One region of the Kribbella alba genome, then DNA from elsewhere that is predicted to be linked to it. Evidence: riboswitches for the same ligand, from Rfam matches in the RefSeq annotation. Region 1 holds a riboswitch; the other holds the start of a gene.
What was found. Region 1 has a riboswitch for ZMP and ZTP ahead of ABD210_RS21085 (bifunctional 5,10-methylenetetrahydrofolate dehydrogenase/5,10-methenyltetrahydrofolate cyclohydrolase). Riboswitches for the same ligand answer to the same signal wherever they lie in the genome.

Region 1 (8,421 bases):
TCACCAGGTTTCTCAGCGTTTGGTTTTCTTCTGCCGGGCCCGGATCTGGACGTGCACCGGGCTGCCGACGAAGCCGAAGTCCTCGCGCAGCCGGCGCTCGATGAACCGCTGGTACGACGGCTCGAACTGGCCGGAGGTGAAGATCGCGAAGGTCGGCGGCATCGTCGTGGCCTGGGTGCCGAACAGGATCTTCGGCTGCTTGCCGCTGCGCACCGGGTGCGGGTGCGCCGCGACCAGCCGGCCGAGGAACGCGTTCAGCTGGCCCGTCGGGACGCGGGTCTGCCAGCCGTCCAGCGCGGCCTCGATGGCGGGCACGAGCTTCTCCATGTGCCGGCCGGTCAGCGCGCTGATGTTCACCCGCGGCGCCCAGCGGAACTGGACCAGGTCGCGGTCGATCTCGCGCTCCAGGTAGTAGCGCCGGTCCTCGTCGACCATGTCCCACTTGTTGTACGCGATCACCAGCGCCTTGCCGGCTTCCTCGACCGTGTTCATGATCCGCAGATCCTGCTCGGTCATCGGCTCCGACGCGTCGATCACCACCACGACCACCTCGGCGCGCTCGATCGCGCTGTTGGTGCGGAGGCTGGCGTAGTATTCGTGCCCCTGGACGTTCTTCACCTTGCGGCGGATGCCGGCGGTGTCGATGAACCGCCACTGCTTGCCGCCCAGGACGATCAGTTCGTCCACCGGGTCGACCGTCGTGCCGGAGACCTCGCTGACGACGACGCGGTCCTCCTTGGCCACCTTGTTCAGCAGCGAGGACTTGCCCACGTTCGGCTTGCCGACGATCGCGACGCGCCGCGGTCCCCCGGTCTCGGCGTCGCGCTCGGGCGGTGCTTCGGGGAGGGCGGCGAGCACCGCGTCCAGCATGTCGCCGGTGCCGCGTCCGTGCATCGCGGAGATCGGGAACGGCTCGCCGATGCCGAGGCTCCAGAGGTTCATCGCCTCCGACTCGACCCGCTGGTCGTCCACCTTGTTCGCGGCCAGCACGACGGGCTTGCCCGACTTGCGGAGCACCCGTACTACGGCCTCGTCGGCGTCGGTGATCCCGACGGTCGCGTCGACCACGAACAGCACGGCGTCAGCAGCGTTGATCGCCACCTCGGCCTGGGCGGCTACCAGCGCGGCCATGCCGACCGCGTCGGGGTCCCAGCCGCCGGTGTCGACCACGGTGAACCCGCGGCCGGCCCAGTTGGCGTCGTACGACACCCGGTCGCGGGTGACCCCCGGGGTGTCCTCGACGACGGCTTCGCGCCGGCCGATGATCCGGTTCACCAGCGTCGACTTGCCGACGTTCGGACGGCCTACGATGGCGAGCACCGGCAGCGGGCCAGTGTCCTCGCGCTCGTGGGTCGGCTCGGCAAACTCGTAGCCGGTGGGCAGGTCACTCATCAGGATCCTTCTCGTCTGGCACGCCCGGAAGCGGGTTGCCGGTGGCTTCGACCGACGCGCGGACATGAGCCCGCAGCACCTCGCCGATCTGGTCGGCAATCGCGCGTACGTCGGAGTGCCTCCGGGGAAAGGGTACGCGCTCCACGGTGAAGGGTTCGCCATACACCACGTCCACCCGGGTCCCCCGCGGCGGAAAATGCTCCACATTGCCGCCCGCCAGCCGGGTCCCGAGCAGCGCCACCGGCAGGATCGGCGCCCCCGTCACCGCGGCCAGGTAACCGATCCCGGTCCGCACCCGGCGGAAGTCACCCGGCCCCCGGGTCCCCTCCGCGTAGAGGCTCAGCACGCGGCCGTCGCGAAGTACCTGGATCGCTCTCCGGACCGCGAGCGGGTCGTACGTCGAACGGTCGACGGGAATCTGCCCGATCCACCGCAGGGCCCTGCCCTGAAGCCCGGTGAACGCCTCGACCTTGCCGAGCTGGTGCAGCATCCTCGGCGCGATCGCGCCCAGCAGGGGTCCGTCGAGCAGGCCGAGGTGGTTCGGCGCCAGCAGCACGGGACCGGTCCGCGGGAACCGGTCCTCGTTGTACACGGTCAGGTCGTAGCGGCGGCGGAAGTACGGGGTGGCGATCCAGCGCATCGGCAGCGCGAGCCGCCACGGCAGCGAGGGGAGGTCGTCGGTCCGGGGCAGGTCCAGGTGCCTCGTCAGCTCGGCGGTCATGACTCCCGGTCGCGAGGGGCGGCCTCGGCCTCTTTGGCGAGTCGGCTGATCACATCGATGACCTCCTCGAGCGAGAGATGGGTGGAGTCGACGGTGACCGCGCCGTCGGAGGCCACCTGGAACTCCGAGACTGTGGCGTCGTCGGCGTCACGGCGGACGATCTGGTCACGCAACTGCTCGGCGGTCACGGCGCCCTCGGCCAGTTCGGCCTTCCGGCGCTCCATCCGGGCGTCCTGGTCGGCAGTCAGCAGGACCTTCAGCTCGGCGTGGGTAGCGACCACGGTGGCGATGTCCCGGCCCTCGACCACGATGCCGCCCGTGTCGTCGACGGCCTCGTCGATGATCGCTCGCTGCCGTCGGATCAGCTCCTCGCGGACAGCCAGGTTGGTGGCGATCTTGCTCACGCTGGCGCTGATCCGCGGATCGCGGATGGCCTCCGTCACGTCTGTGCCGTCGGCAGTGAACCGGGCGTGCTGCGCGTCGGTGCTGATTGAGAGTTCCACCTGGCGGGCCCGCTCGGCGACCGCCTCGGTGTCGTCGAGGTCGAGGCCGTGCTCCAGCGCGGACCAGGTGACGGCGCGGTACATCGCGCCGGTGTCGAGGTAGCGCAGTCCCAATCTGGTGGCGACCCCACGGGCCGTGCTGGATTTACCGGAACCGCTCGGGCCGTCGACAGCGATGATCATGGCCCGAAGATTACCGGTGGACGGACCATCCCCGCTCGGTCAGTACCTGCACCAGCTGATCCACCGACGCCGGTTTGACCGCGAGCTCCACCTCACCGACCGGGCGACCAGGGCTGTGGTCGATCCGCAGATCCTCGACGTTCGCGCCGGAGGCGGCCGCATCGGCGAACAGCCGGGCCAGCTGACCGGGCCGGTCGGGGATCGTGACGAGCACGGTGACGAGGTCGATGTGCGGGGCGCCGTGCTTGCCCGGCACCCGGACGGCACCGGAGACGCCCTGGCCGAGGATCGAGGTCAGCTCCTCGCCGGCCTCCTCCTTGCTGAGGGCAACGAGCACGCGGTCAAGCTCGCCCCGGATCTGCTCCAGCAGCCCGGTCAGCGCGGTCGAGTTGGCCGACACGATCTGGGTCCAGAGCCTCGGGTCACCCGCCGCGATCCGGGTGACGTCGCGGACGCCCTGGCCGGACAGCTCGAGGTGCGACTTGGGTGCATCCACCAGCGTCCCGGCCGCGAGCGCCGACATCAGGTGAGGCAGGTGCGAGACCCGGGCCACGGCCAGGTCGTGATCCGCTACGGAAAGTTCCACCGTCCGCGCGCCACATGCCTCGGCCAGGCAGCGGATCAGCTCCACGGCCGACGGATCGCTGCTCTCGTGCGGGGTGATCGCCCAGGTCGCACCGTCGAAGAGATCCGCCCGCCCGGCCAACGGCCCGCTTCGCTCCGACCCGGCCATCGGGTGGCTGCCGACATACCTGGACAGGTCCTCGGTCAGCGCCCGCGCATCCGTCAGCGGCTTCGCCTTCACGCTGGCGGCATCGGTGACGATCGCCGCCGTCTGGCGCAGCTGCTCGGCGACCACCGCGCCGACATGATCAGGCGGTACTGCGACCACCACGAGCTGCGGCTCGAGCTGCACCAGCCGCGAGCCGGCCCCGATCCGCTCGGCCATCAGCGCGTTGTCGGGATCGGCGTCCACCAGCTCGACGACCACGCCGAGCCGCCCGAGCGCGAGGCCGATCGACGTACCGATCAGGCCGGTCCCGACAATCCGCACCGGGCCACGGAGCTCGGTCACTGAGCGCCCGTCAGATCCGGGCGGAGGCTGACCGCGCCGTGCAGGTAGACGTGCTGGATCTTCTCCCGCGACCGCGGCGACTCCGCGTGCACCATCATCCGGACCACCCGGGGCAGCGCGTGCGGCACGTCGATCTCCTGCATGCACATCAGCGGCACGTCGGTCAGCCCGATCTGCCGCCCGGCCACTGCGGGGAACTCCGAGTGCAGGTCCGGCGTAACCGTGAAGAGGATGCTGATCAGGTCCTCGGCGCCGAGGTCGTTCGCCTCCAGCACCGCCCGGACCAGCTCCGCAGACCGCTCGAGCAGGTGCTCGCGCTCGTCCGCCTCCAGCTGGGTGGCACCCCGGATCGCCCGTACCGCCACAGTGCCTGCCTCCTCGTTCGCTGCCACTCCCCAGCCGTACGGCGTGGCCGCTCTGCGCTGGTTGCCTGCCTCAACCCTAGGTCAGGTCCGCCTCCGCTTGCTGAACCGTCTCGTTTTGACGCTCAGCGGCGTCGACCGTCTGCTCCAGCAACAGGGCGATCGTCATCGGGCCGACCCCACCGGGGACCGGCGTGATCAGGCTCGCCACCTGCCGCGCCTCCTCGAAGTCGACGTCGCCGACGTTGCCTTCGTTGTAGCCGGCATCGATCACGACCGCGCCGGGCTTCAGCCAGCTGCCCTTGACGAAGTTCGCCCGGCCCACGGCGGCCACCACGATGTCGGCGGTCCTGACGATGTCGGCCAGGTCCCGCGTCTTCGAGTGGGTGTAGGTGACCGTGGCGTTCGATGCCAGCAGCAACATCCCGACCGGCTTGCCGAGGATCGGGCTGCGGCCGATGACGACGGCATGCGCACCAGCCAGCGGTACGTCGTACGCCTCGAGCAGGCGGATGATCCCGCCGGGCGTGCACGAGCGGAACCCGGGCTCGTCGAAGGCCATCGCGGCGAACGCGTGCATGGTGACCCCGTCGACATCTTTACCGGGGTCGATCGCCTCGAATGCCGCGCGCTCGTCGATGTGGCCCGGCACCGGGTGCTGCAGCAGGATCCCGTGCACGGCCGGGTCGTCGGAGAGCTTTTCCAGCTGTGCCACGAGTTCATCGGTGGTCGTCTCGGCCGGCAGCACCACGCTGACGGAGCCGATACCCGCCTTCTTGCTCCGGTTCTGCTTCATCTTCACGTACGTCGCCGACGCGGGGTCGTCCCCGACCAGCACAGTCGCCAAGCAGGGCTGCACGCCGGTCCTCTGCTGGAAGGCCTGCGCTCTGTCGGCCGCCTTCGCCACCACCTCCGCGGCGAGCTCGGTGCCGCGCATCAGGCCGGCTGTTACGTCCGAAGGACTGGAGGGACGTCCCGCTACCTCTTCGGACGTAAGTGGCATGTGGGCGTTGGTCATGGCGCGCTCCTGTGGGCGTCGACGGAAGAGGGTCGGGTGCCCAGGCGCGCGGCTTGTAGTCGGCGGGGTGTTGCCGACAGACCGTTCCCCGGTGGTGATCCACCTGAACGCCAGTCACGGTCCGCCGACAACTTTAGCGGTTGGCCCGCCCAGGGATCTTCTCCGCCACCTGGCCGGCCTCAGCGACGAAGGCGTCGACCAAGCCGTCACCGATGCGGACCACTCCGGCACGAATCCGGGCCGGTGCGTTCTCGTTCGCTTCGAAGTACGGTCGCAGAGCGGCGATGCCAGCCGCCGCGTCCCCGGCATTCCAGCCCCTGCCAGAACGCCGCAGTCCGAGCCGCCAGTTTCGGCGCACTCTCCAAATGCAGTTTTGGGGTGTGTCGCAGTACCAAAGACTCGTCGGGGTCGGTCCATCCATTCAGTGCACGTAGCTGCTCGTCAACCGCCAACCGCGACCAAATTCGGTCAACGCGGTCTCAGAGGAGGCCGGCGTGATCCAGGGCCAGGTAGGCGGCGTCGGTGCCCGTCATGCGGCCGGGGGTGCGGAGTTCGGCGCGGAACTCGGCGAGGGTGAGTTCCACTGGGACGCAGTCCTCGAACTCGTCCAACTGCTGTTGCCCGTCGGGGCGGCAACCGCGCGCAATGGCGATGATCTTCCGGAAGGTCGACGATGCGGCGCCGAAGCACCAGCCGACGATCTCGATCGACTCGCAGGTGTAGCCGGACTCCTCCTCCAGCTCCCGGGCGCCCGCCATGGCCGGATCCTCCCCCGGCTCGACCAATCCGCCGGGCAGATTCGTGACCACCGCGTCCGGGCCGGGCCGAAACATCCGCACGGTCACGATCCGTCCCGCCGGAGTCAGCGGCAGCACCGTCACTCCGGCCGCCGCCTTCGGACCGAAGACATCCCAGTCGACGATCCGGCCGTCGGGAAGGCGGTACTTGCGCAGCTTCACCGCCAGGAAGCCGTCGTATGCGGGCTTCTCCTCGAGGAGCACCCATGGTTCCGGGTCGGCGGGGCGGAAAACAGCGCCGTCCGCCGCGGGACCAGTTCCGGCGGCGGACGGCGAGGTATCGGTCACAGTGGGCGGTCGGTGTCCGGGTCCTCCGGCGGCGCGATCGGAGCGTCGTCCTCGCGCGGCGCGACCGGGGCGCCGTCGGAGGAGGGGTCGCTCTCGTAGGTGCCACCGTTGACCGTCTCGGAGGTCTCGGTGTGCGGGGTCGGCTCCGACGGGGAGGTGTCGGGCCTGGACTCGGACAGGATGCGGGCCAGCGTCTCGTCGGAGATCCGCTTGAACTTGCGCACCTGGGTACGGGTCCGGTCCAGTACGGCGACCTCGAGCTGGTCCGGCTCCAGCTGCCGGACCTCGGTGCCTTCGTGGCCGAGAGCGTCCACCGCAAGCCGGAGCGCCCCCGCGAGGGAGATCCCGTCGGAGTAGTGCTCGCCGATGTAGTCAGCCACCTGCTCGGCCGGGCCACCCATCACGGCGTACCCCCGGACGTCGGCGATCGAGCCGTCGTACGTGAGCCGGTAGATCTGGTCCTCGGCGGTGCTGGCACCGACCTCGGCGACCAGGATCTCCACCTCGAGCGGCTTCTCGCCGCCGGAGGAGAAGATCGCGCCGAGCGTCTGGGCGTAGGCGTTCGCCAGCGCCCGGCCGGTGACGTCGCGCCGGTCGTAGGAGTACCCGCGCATGTCGGCCAGCCGGACGCCGGCGATCCGCAGGTTCTCGAACTCGTTGTAGCGCCCGACTGCCGCGAAGGCCATCCGGTCGTAGATCTCGGCCACCTTGTGCAGCGCGGGAGACCGGTTCTCCGCGACGAACAGGATGCCGTCGGCATACTGCAGGGCGATCGCGCTGCGACCCTTCGCGATGCCCTTCCGGGCGAAGTCTGCCCGGTCCCGCATCAGCTGTTCGGGCGAGACGTAGAACGGAACGCTCATCTATATCCTCTGTGACTCGTGGAGCTCAGGTCAGGGATGCGGCAGGGCCGTCCGGACGCTGCCTGCGGGCGCTGACGATGGTGTCGACGATCTCGCCGACCTGCTCGTCGGGCATCCGCTCGTAGCCGTCCGCGGTGACCACCCCGACCACCGGGAAGATCCGCCGGGCCAGGTCTGGCCCACCGGTCGCCGAGTCGTCGTCGGCCGCGTCGTACAGCGACTGGACGACTGCCGTGACGCAGTCGGTCGAGGACAGGTTCTCCCGGTACAGCTTCTTCAGCGCGCCGCGGGCGAAAAGGGAGCCCGAGCCGACGCTGTGGAAGGAGGTCTCCTCGTACCGGCCGCCTGTGGCGTCGTAGGAGAAGATTCGGCCGCCCTTCTGGTCCTGGTCGAAGCCCGCGAACAACGGCACCACGGCCAGCCCCTGCATCGCCATCGCGAGGTTGCCGCGGATCAGCGCGCTGAGCCGGTTCGCCTTGCCGTCCAGGCTCAGCGTGGTGCCCTCGAGCTTCTCGTAGTGCTCCAGCTCCACCTGGAACAGCCGCACCATCTCGACCGCGAGACCGGCGCTGCCGGCGATCCCGACGCAGGAGTACTCGTCGGCCGGGAACACCTTCTCGATGTCACGCTGGGCGATGATGTTGCCCATCGTGGCGCGCCGATCGCCGGCCATCACCACGCCACCCCCGAAGGTGGCGGCGACGATCGTGGTGCCGTGCGGAACGTCCTTGGACAGATCACCTGTGCCCAGGGAGCGTCGTCCGGGCAACAGGTCGGGCGCGTGCCCGGCCAGGAAGTCCATGAAGGACGAGCCACCTGGGATCAGGAAGGCTTCCGGCAAACGGCCGGAGGCATCGAATGTCATCTAGCGGTTCACTCCCCACCCTTTTGCACGAAGCCGCGAACGAACTCCTCCGCGTTCTCCTCGAGGACCTCGTCGATCTCGTCGAGGATCGAGTCCACGTCGTCGTCGAGGCGTTCCTTGCGCTCCGCGACGTCCTCGGTCGACTTGGCCTCGGTGACCTCTTCCTCGGTCGTCGACCGCTTCGACTGCTTGTGCTGCTGTCCGCCGTCCTTTGCCATGGCACCACACCTCCTAGAACCGCCGCCCAGGAAGGCCGCCCAACCGGCCTTCGCTGTGACACCTATACGGCGACCCTACCCGGCGCCGCCCCCAGTGATGGTGCGAACCAGGTCACTCGCGGTGTCGCACTGGTCA
Region 2 (8,421 bases), on a different contig from region 1:
GAGGAGAAGGTCCACGACGACGAGCGCATTCGCGTAGACCTCCCGAAAACAACGGTTCCCCCCGGCCGCATTGTGCTGAAGCTCGAGGACCACGTACTCCGAACCGGCCTGCACGCCGATCTGGAGATCCGCGGCCCCGAGCGCATCGCCCTGGTCGGCCCGAACGGCGCCGGCAAAAGCACTTTGCTCCACGCCATCGCCGGCCAGACCGCTGGAGGCGGGCCAGTTGGTGGAGTGGCTGAGCCGCGTGGACAGGGTGGGTTGGGTGGACATGGTGGGCTGGGTAGAGCTGGTGAGAGGACTGATGGCGCCGAGCCGCTGGTTCCGTACCGGCTCTTGCCGCAACGGCTCGATCTGCTGCAGGACGACCTGTCTGTAGTGGAGAATCTGGCCCTGCTCGCCCCAAGCGCAGAGAACCAGGAACGCCGCGCTCGCCTCGCACGCTTCCTATTCAGGGGCCGAGCAGCAGACCAGCCCGTCAGCACCCTCTCCGGCGGCGAACGCTTCCGCGCAACCCTCGCAGCTCTTCTGCTGGCGGAACCACCGCCACAGCTGCTGATGCTGGACGAGCCGACAAACAACCTCGACCTCTCCAGCGTCGCCCAGCTCCAGGAAGCCCTTGCCTCGTACAACGGCGCCCTGCTGGTCGCCAGCCACGACCTCCCGTTCCTCCGAGAAATCGGGATCACCCGCTGGATCCAACTCGACCACGACGAACTCTCAGAAATCGACCCCCTCTAGCTCGTTCTCGGGCCTCGCGCCTCCGACAGCAGTTCGCCGAGGTCAGCGTCTGATCCTGCGCTGTGTCGTGATGCCCGTCGACTTCTGATGCCGTGGGTGACGCAAGCTTTCGGATGGTGTCACCTGAACGAAGGAAGCCAGTCAAGGACGGGTTGGCGGCGCACCGCTTGAGTGATCCCGTACGGCACGGCTGGCGGCGTAGTCAGAGGCCTATCTGTTCACCGCGCGGGCTGGGATTGCAGGGCGGTGTCCCCGGGGTATGTGGGGTCCTCGGGTTGGCGGTGACGGGCCGGCGGTGGCGTGGGTGGTGAGGGGCCGGGCCAGGGGTGTTTTACGGGCCGGGGGATCCGGTGTCGTGGTCGTCGTCCCAGGGTGATTTCCAGATGGTGTCGGTCGCTGTGCTGCTTGGGGCGCGCGCGGTTGTGGCGTGGAGTGGTTCGTCGCCCCAGGGGTTGAGGCGTGCGGTTTCCTCGGGGGTGATCCAGGGGATGTCGCTGGTGTTTGGCCAGGCCGGGGCGCGGCCGGGTGGCCCCTCGTCGCCGGGTGGCTGCTCGTCGCCTGCCGCGCCGGGAGAACCGGCTGCCCCGGGTGAACCGGGTGAACCGGGTGAACCGGGTGAACCGGGTGAACCGGGTGAACCGGGCGCGCCAGGTGTATGTGCGCCGGGTGAACCGGGTGCGGGGCGTGTGTCTGGTGTGGCGGGTGGTCGTCGGCGGTTGAGGCGTGGGAGGCGGCCGGGTTCGGCCCAGGTGGGTCGGGTGACGGTGACGCGGCCGCGGGTGATGGTGATGGTCCAGTGGCCGTGGTGGATCTGGATATGGTGGGCTCGGCAGAGCAGGACCAGATTCCACATCGCGGTGGGTCCGCCGTCGATCCAGTGGATCAGGTGGTGGGCGTCGCATTGGATGGGTGGTGCTCCGCACACGACGCAGCCCTTGTCACGATAGTTGAGTGCCCGGCGCATCGCGCGGTTGACGAACCGTTCCTCCTTCCCGACATCCAGGGGTTCGGAGTCGGTGCCGAGGATGATGGGGACGACGCCGGCGTCGCAGGCGAGGCGGCGGACGGCGGCGGCGGACAGGTTGCCGCCGTAGACGAACCGGCCGAATCCCGGGTTGGTGTGGTCGAGGGCGCCGAGCCCATCGAACCCACCGACCCCGCCGAGCCCGGCGAGCTCCTCAAACCCCTCGAGCCCACCGACCCCGCCGAGCCCGGCGAGCTCCTCAAACCCCTCGAACCCGCCGTTCCCATCGAGCCCGCCGAGCCCGTCGTTCCCGCCGCCTTCGGCGTTCCCGCCATTCCGGCCGTTGCCGGTGATGGTGGCGGCGACGGCGTTTTGGAGGTCGGTGAGGTCGATGGTGACGGTGATGTGGGGTTTGATGGCGCCGTGGCCGGTGGTGCCGGCACCGGCGGCGGCGTTCAGCACCGTGGTCAACGCGTCGGCTTGCCGCTTGTCGCGGGAGCGGGGGTCTTGTTCGCCGTCGATGGTCTTGTGGGGTTTGGCGTTGGCGTCGATGAGGGTGTTGAGCAACTCTGCGTTTTCGTTGGCGAGGAACCCGCCGAATTTCAGGCCGTGGTCGGCGTTCTTCATCCAGAACGCCTCGCGGGCGTAGGCCTTGTCCTCGGCCGGTTCGGGTCCGTCGGTGTCGAGCAACTCCAGGATTTGTCGGCCGAGGTCGCGCAGGTCGCCGGGTGGCAGGTGCCGCGCGGCCCGCACCATCTGCTCCTCGGCCGCGACCACATCCTCCACCGGCACCGTGGTCGGGACCTTTTCCAGCGCGGACACGATCGCCCTCGCCTGGGCCAGGTGCAGCAGCACCGGCGCCTCCGCACCGGCGTCCCCCTCGGCGCCGTCGCCTTCCAGCGCGGCACTGTCACTGTCCCCGCCATTTTCACCGTCGGTGTTGCTGCCGGTGTCGTTCTGATCGTCGTCTAGGTCGTCGGTGGGCGTGGGTAGGGCGGCGGTGACGAGTTCGTACTTGGGCAGCGCGGCGGCGAGTTTGAGGTCGCGGCGGACGTCGGCTTTGTTGAGGCGGTGCCGAAGCGACACGAGTTCGGCGGTGTCGCGGGCGCCGAGCTGTTTGGCGTGGCCGCCGGCGTCGAAGCCGGCCAGGAGTTGGAGCCGGTAGGTTTCCAGCCGGGTGATCTCGTCGCGCACTGCGTCGAGGGCGGTCAGCTGTTCGCTGCCACTCATCGACCACACCGGCCGCATCTCCACGAGATCCATACCGACAACTCTAGAGGTGCCCGCCGACAGTTTCTGTGCCGAGAACCCGTTATAAATAAGGGATCCCGTGATGCACCAAAACCCGCCAAGTTGTCCACAGCAACCGTAGACCTGTGGACACAGAGAGCGCCCGTCGGCCTCAGCAAACTCAAGGGAGTTAGGCTGCGGGTGATCGCGACTGGCGAAGGTGGAGCACCACCGGGGAGCGGTTCGCAGTACGAGTTGGGCGTCGTCCGCCTGGGCGCCTTCGGTCAGCAGCAACCTGCTCCGGAGGCATCGATGCGTCTGCGCTACGGCACCAACCCGCACCAACCTGCCGCGATCACATCCGTTCGGGACGGGAGTTCGCCGTTCCGTGTCGTCAACGGCGAGCCCTCCTACATCAACGTCCTGGACGCCGTCGGGGCATGGCAGCTTGTACGTGAGGCGAGCGCGGCCTTCGACGCACCGGCGGCAGCATCGTTCAAACACGTCTCTCCGGCCGGCGCTGCCCTGGCCGGTTCGGTCGATGCCGCTATGCGCAACACCTACGGTCTCAGCGCGGTCAGCCCGGTGACGAGTGCCTACGTGCGCGCCCGCGACGCGGATCCCAAGTCGTCGTTCGGTGATTTCGTCGCGATCTCTCATCCTGTCGATGCCGAGCTGGCCGACCTCCTCAAACGCCTCACCTGCGACGGAATCGTTGCTCCCGGCTACGAAGAAGGTGTCGTAGAAACACTTGCGGCGAAGAAACGCGGGACATTCCTGGTCCTCGAAGCCGACCACGCGTTCGCCCCGCCGGCCGAGGAGGTCCGGGAGATCTTCGGACTACGCCTCACGCAGCGCGCTGACGACGAGCCGCTGACGCGATCGTGGCTGGCCGAGCCGGTGGTCGGAGAGTTGACGGCGGCCGCGGTCGACGACCTGCTGCTGGGGTTGATCGTCCTGCGGTACACCCAGTCCAACTCGGTCGCCTATCTCAAGGACGGAATGACCATCGGCATCGGCGCGGGACAACAGTCTCGCGTGGATTGCACCCGGTTGGCAGGCCAGAAGGCGGATACGTGGTGGCTCCGCCGTCATCCCGGCGTACTGGCTGGATCGACCCAGCCGAGATTGTCCGAGCGGATCGCGCATCAACTCGACTATCTCGAAGCAGACTGGCTCAGTACTGCGGACCGGCAAGCGTGGCTGGCCCGGATGACGGATGTGGCGATGGTGTCCGATGGAGCATTGCCGTTCCGGGACAACGTCGATCACGCCGGGCGTCACGGGGTCCGCTTCATCGCAGAGCCGGGCGGCTCGATTCGAAGCGCCGAGATCGCTGAAGCCTGCAAGGAGCTCGACATCGCCCTCACATGGACCGGCATCCGTCTCTTCCGCCACTAGTCCGAACGAATCCGAGCGGGCGATTCCGGGCGTACGTGGCACGGCTGGCTACGCTCGAAAGTATGGATGGGGTTGGTCCACCAGGCGACCGAGGTACCGGCCAGGACAGCTGGCAGCTGACTGACCTTGAGTTGTTGCCGGGCGGCCGTCATGGCTGGGCGTTGGGGGTCAACGACGATGGCGCGGTGGTCGGTAAGAGCGAGACCGCCGACGGCGCCCGTCATGCAGTGTTGTGGCGCGATGGCCGGATCACTGACTTGGGGACCCTCGGCGGGTCGAACAGCGTGGCGTGCGATGTGAACCGGCACGGGGTCGTGGTGGGAACGAGTGAGACGGCTGGGGGTGCCCGGCACGCCTTTATCTGGAGGGACGGCCAGATGGTCGACCTGGGCGGCCCGGGCAGTCTGGGCGGGACGCTCGTGTGCGCCACCGCGATCAACGATCGTGGCTGGGTAGTAGGCAGCGGCATGACCGCGAAGGGGCGTGTGCATGCGTTCGTGTGGTGGGCGGGCGAGATAATTGACCTCGGCACGCTGGTGCCGGGTGTCGATCAGTCCTCCCACGCGTTCGACGTGAACGACCGCGGCAGGATCGTCGGAGACGCGACGGTGGACACCATGAACACGGTCCCGGTGATGTGGGAGGACGGCCGAATCCACCAGCTGACAGACCTGACCGGCCAATCCATCGCCATTAGCAGCCGGGGCCAGGCCGTGATCTGCGCCAACCCGGAATGCTTCATCTGGTCGCCAGACGACCTGACGACGATCAGTCCCGACGAAGGCCCGATGGTTTTTCGCGCACAAGGCATCGACCGACCGGACCGAGGCTCGAGGTTTGTCCAGGTGGAAGGTATCGGCGGGGAGGGCCGAGTAGTCGGGTGGAACGCCCGGCTCGCGTTCATCTGGCACCGCGGCGAATTCGAGTGGCTTCCTGGCCTCAGCACCGGACAGGCGCAAGCCATGGCTATCAGTGACCAAGGCAGGTTCGTCGCTGGAACTAGTGCCAGCGCACCGGATGGATTGGCGCCGCACCCCGTGGTCTGGACCAAGCGTCACGACGGACGAGCTACGTAACCAGTTTTGGCGTCGGCCGAGAAGCCGCACGGCCGCAACGGGTCAGGGCTTGTCGGGCTCGGCCGCCTTTGCCGCCAGTTCGACGCGGGCGCGGTAGGTCTCCCACCACTGCGCGTCGCGCTCCGGCATGTTCGAGTTCTTGGCGTTCATCCCCACTGCGCCGTCCAGCTGCTCGCGAAGGATGTCTGCGTGGCCCGCGTGTCGGTTCGTCTCCGCGACTACGTGGACCAGGATCTGGTGCAGCGTGACTTCGCCGCTTGTCCACCAGGGCACCCGGCCGGGCGCGTCGAGGTCGAGAGCGTCGATCGTCGCGTCCGCGTGCGCCCACACGCGCTGGTAGCAGTCGACGATCTCGGCGCGCGTCTCGTCCTCGGTGGCGAACGAGTCGGCGTTGGGGTCCGCGTCGTCGTCCCACCACGGCAGGTGTTCGGGGAAGGGGCGCCCGAAGGTGTCGCCGAAGTACCCGGCCTCCACGATCGCCAGGTGCTTGATCAGGCCGAGGAGATTGGTCCCGGTCGGAGTCAGCGGGCGGCGGATGTCGTACTCGCCAAGCCCGTCGAGCTTCCAAACCAGCGCCCCGCGCGCCGACCGCAGATAACCGTGCAGGGTCTTCTTGGCATCAGCATCATTCACGACCAAGAGCTTGCCATCCGCAGGGGTCGGGCTTCCGCAAAGGCCAGGGCGATTCACTCGGCGAAGGAGGAGCACGTAGGGGTCCGCAGTACTAGGTGGGCGTGGGGGCGTCCTTGCGCAGTAGACCCGCGGACTTGAGGTCGGACCAGAGGGCGTCGGGGATCTTGGTGCGGGAAAGGGCAGCGTTGGTGTGGACCTCGTCGGCGGTTCGGCAGCCCACGGCTATTCCGGCGACCGCTGGGTGGTGGAGGGGGAAGTTGAGGGCCACGGCGGGGAGCGTGACTCCGTGGGATTCGCAGACGTCGGCGAGTTTGTTGGCCTTGTCAACGAGTGCAGCGGGTGCGGGGGCGTAGTTGAAGGTCGCGTCGGCCGCGGGGCGGGGTTGCGAGAGGAGGCCTGAGTTGAAGACGCCTACGGCAACTACCTGTACGTCGTTCTCGACGCAGGCCGGCATCACATCGTCCAGGCCGTCCGGGTCGAGGAGGGTGTATCGGCCGGCCAGCATGATGACGTCGAGGTCGACCTCGCGGACGAACCGGGTGAGCATCGCGGTCTGGTTCATACCGGAGCCGATCGCGCCGATCACGCCCTGGTCGCGCAGTTCGATCAGGGTCGGGAAGGCCGTCGCGACCGCCTCGTCGAAGTGGTCGTCGGGGTCGTGGACGAAGACCACGTCGAGGCGGTCGGTACCGATCCGTCGGAGTGAGTCCTCGATGCTCTGGAGGACGCCGTCGCGGCTGAAGTCCCAGCGGCGGCGGCGCTTCGAGACCACCGCGAAGCCCTCGTCGTCTGCGGCGTCGGTGTCGGCCTCGTAGATGATCCGCCCGACCTTGCTGGACAACACGTACTCCGAGCGCGGTTTGCCCGCGAGCCCCGCACCCAGGCGCTGCTCGGCGAGACCGAGTCCGTAGTGCGGAGCCGTGTCGAAGTAGCGCCAGCCTTCATCCCAAGCGGCCTGGACGGTCGCGGTCGCCTCCTCGTCGGCGACGGGCGTGAACAGACCGGCCAGCGGAGCCCCGCCGAGACCGATCCGAGAATCCTCTGGAAAGAGCTTCATGACTCATCCCCCGAGCCCGAAGGAGCCGTCGCAACCGCCGGAAGCCGCAGGTTCTGCATGCCGCCGTCGACCGCCAGCGCAGTACCGGTGGTCGAACCAGACAGCGGGCTCGCCAGATAGGCGATCGCCGCTGCGACCTCCTCTGCACTGACCAACCGCCCCATCGGCTGCCGAGCCTCGAGAGCAGCCCGCTCCGCCGAGGGGTCCGAGGCGACATCCAGCAGCCGCCCGACCCACGGCGTATCGGCCGTCCCCGGGTTGACGCAGTTCACCCGGATCCCTTCGCGCACGTGATCAGCAGCCATCGCCATGGTCAACGCCAGCACTGCGCCCTTGCTCGCGCTGTAGAGCGCCCGGTTCGGCAGACCCGCCGTCGCGGCGATCGAGCACGTGTTGACGATCGCGGCCGCTGACGAGCGACGCAGGTAGGGGAGTGTCGCTCGGGTGACGCGCGCGATGCCGACCACGTTGACGTCGAGTACGCGGTGCCACTCCTCGTCATCGTTGCCCGCGACCGTTCCCTGCGCGCCGATGCCGGCGTTGTTCACCAGGATGTCGATGCCACCTAGTTGCAGGGCGGCCGCGGCGACGGCGTCGCGGACGGAGTTGTCGTCGCTGACGTCCGCGGCGATCCCGGTCAGCGGGGCCGGCACGTCCGGCTTCAGGTCGAAGATGACGACCTGGGCGCCGCGCGCTGCCAGCAACGAGGCGGCAGCGAGCCCGATGCCCGAGGCGCCTCCGGTCACCACGGCCCGCAGGCCGGCGAAATCCGTCACTTGCCACTCTCCTCTTTCAGCTCGGTCTTCGTCAGGTCCGCCCAGATCTTGCCACTCGGGTACCGGTAGTCGCACAGCGTCTTGGCGTCCATCTCGGACCCGAACCCCGGCAGCGTCGGTGCGACGTAGTGCCCGTCGCGGATCACCACCGGGTCCAGGAAGTGTTCGTGCAGGTGGTCGACGTACTCGATCACCCGGTTCTCGGTGCTGCCGCTGACCGCGACCAGGTCGAACATCGACAGGTGCTGGACCAGCTCGCACAGCCCGACCCCGCCGGCGTGCGGACACACCGGTACGCCGAACTTCGCGGCCAGCAGCAGGATCGCGATGTTCTCGTTGACCCCGGCGACGCGGGCCGAGTCGATCTGCACGAACGACAGCGACTTCGCCTGCAGCAACTGCTTGAAGACGACCCGGTTCTGCGCGTGCTCGCCGGTCGCCACCCGGACCGGCGCGATGGCGCGAGCGATCGCAGCATGGCCGAGGATGTCGTCGGGGCTGGTCGGCTCCTCGACCCACCACACGTCGTACGGCTTGAGCGCC

Region 2: it holds a riboswitch for ZMP and ZTP, as region 1 does, so the genes downstream of both, ABD210_RS27670 (phosphoribosylaminoimidazolecarboxamide formyltransferase) here and ABD210_RS21085 (bifunctional 5,10-methylenetetrahydrofolate dehydrogenase/5,10-methenyltetrahydrofolate cyclohydrolase) in region 1, are expected to answer to the same signal.

Annotation. Positions count from the first base shown of each region.
Region 1 covers NZ_BAAANE010000007.1:676,905-685,325, reverse strand. The annotation lists gene der (ribosome biogenesis GTPase Der) at 13-1,392, opposite strand; gene ABD210_RS21105 (lysophospholipid acyltransferase family protein) at 1,385-2,113, opposite strand; gene cmk ((d)CMP kinase) at 2,110-2,799, opposite strand; gene ABD210_RS21095 (prephenate dehydrogenase) at 2,810-3,874, opposite strand; gene aroH (chorismate mutase) at 3,871-4,266, opposite strand; gene ABD210_RS21085 (bifunctional 5,10-methylenetetrahydrofolate dehydrogenase/5,10-methenyltetrahydrofolate cyclohydrolase) at 4,316-5,254, opposite strand; ZMP/ZTP riboswitch at 5,286-5,382, opposite strand; gene ABD210_RS21080 (hypothetical protein) at 5,388-5,612, opposite strand; gene ABD210_RS21075 (NUDIX hydrolase) at 5,734-6,339, opposite strand; gene prcA (proteasome subunit alpha) at 6,336-7,202, opposite strand; gene prcB (proteasome subunit beta) at 7,228-8,067, opposite strand; gene ABD210_RS21060 (ubiquitin-like protein Pup) at 8,076-8,285, opposite strand; gene dop (depupylase/deamidase Dop) at 8,361-8,421, opposite strand, start outside.
Region 2 covers NZ_BAAANE010000010.1:102,303-110,723, reverse strand. The annotation lists gene ABD210_RS27680 (ABC-F family ATP-binding cassette domain-containing protein) at 1-741, shown strand, start outside; gene ABD210_RS27675 (HNH endonuclease signature motif containing protein) at 1,073-2,968, opposite strand; ZMP/ZTP riboswitch at 3,133-3,218, shown strand; gene ABD210_RS27670 (phosphoribosylaminoimidazolecarboxamide formyltransferase) at 3,248-4,336, shown strand; gene ABD210_RS27665 (hypothetical protein) at 4,399-5,412, shown strand; gene ABD210_RS27660 (DinB family protein) at 5,455-6,045, opposite strand; gene ABD210_RS27655 (aldo/keto reductase) at 6,137-7,102, opposite strand; gene ABD210_RS27650 (SDR family NAD(P)-dependent oxidoreductase) at 7,099-7,878, opposite strand; gene ABD210_RS27645 (L-fuconate dehydratase) at 7,875-8,421, opposite strand, start outside.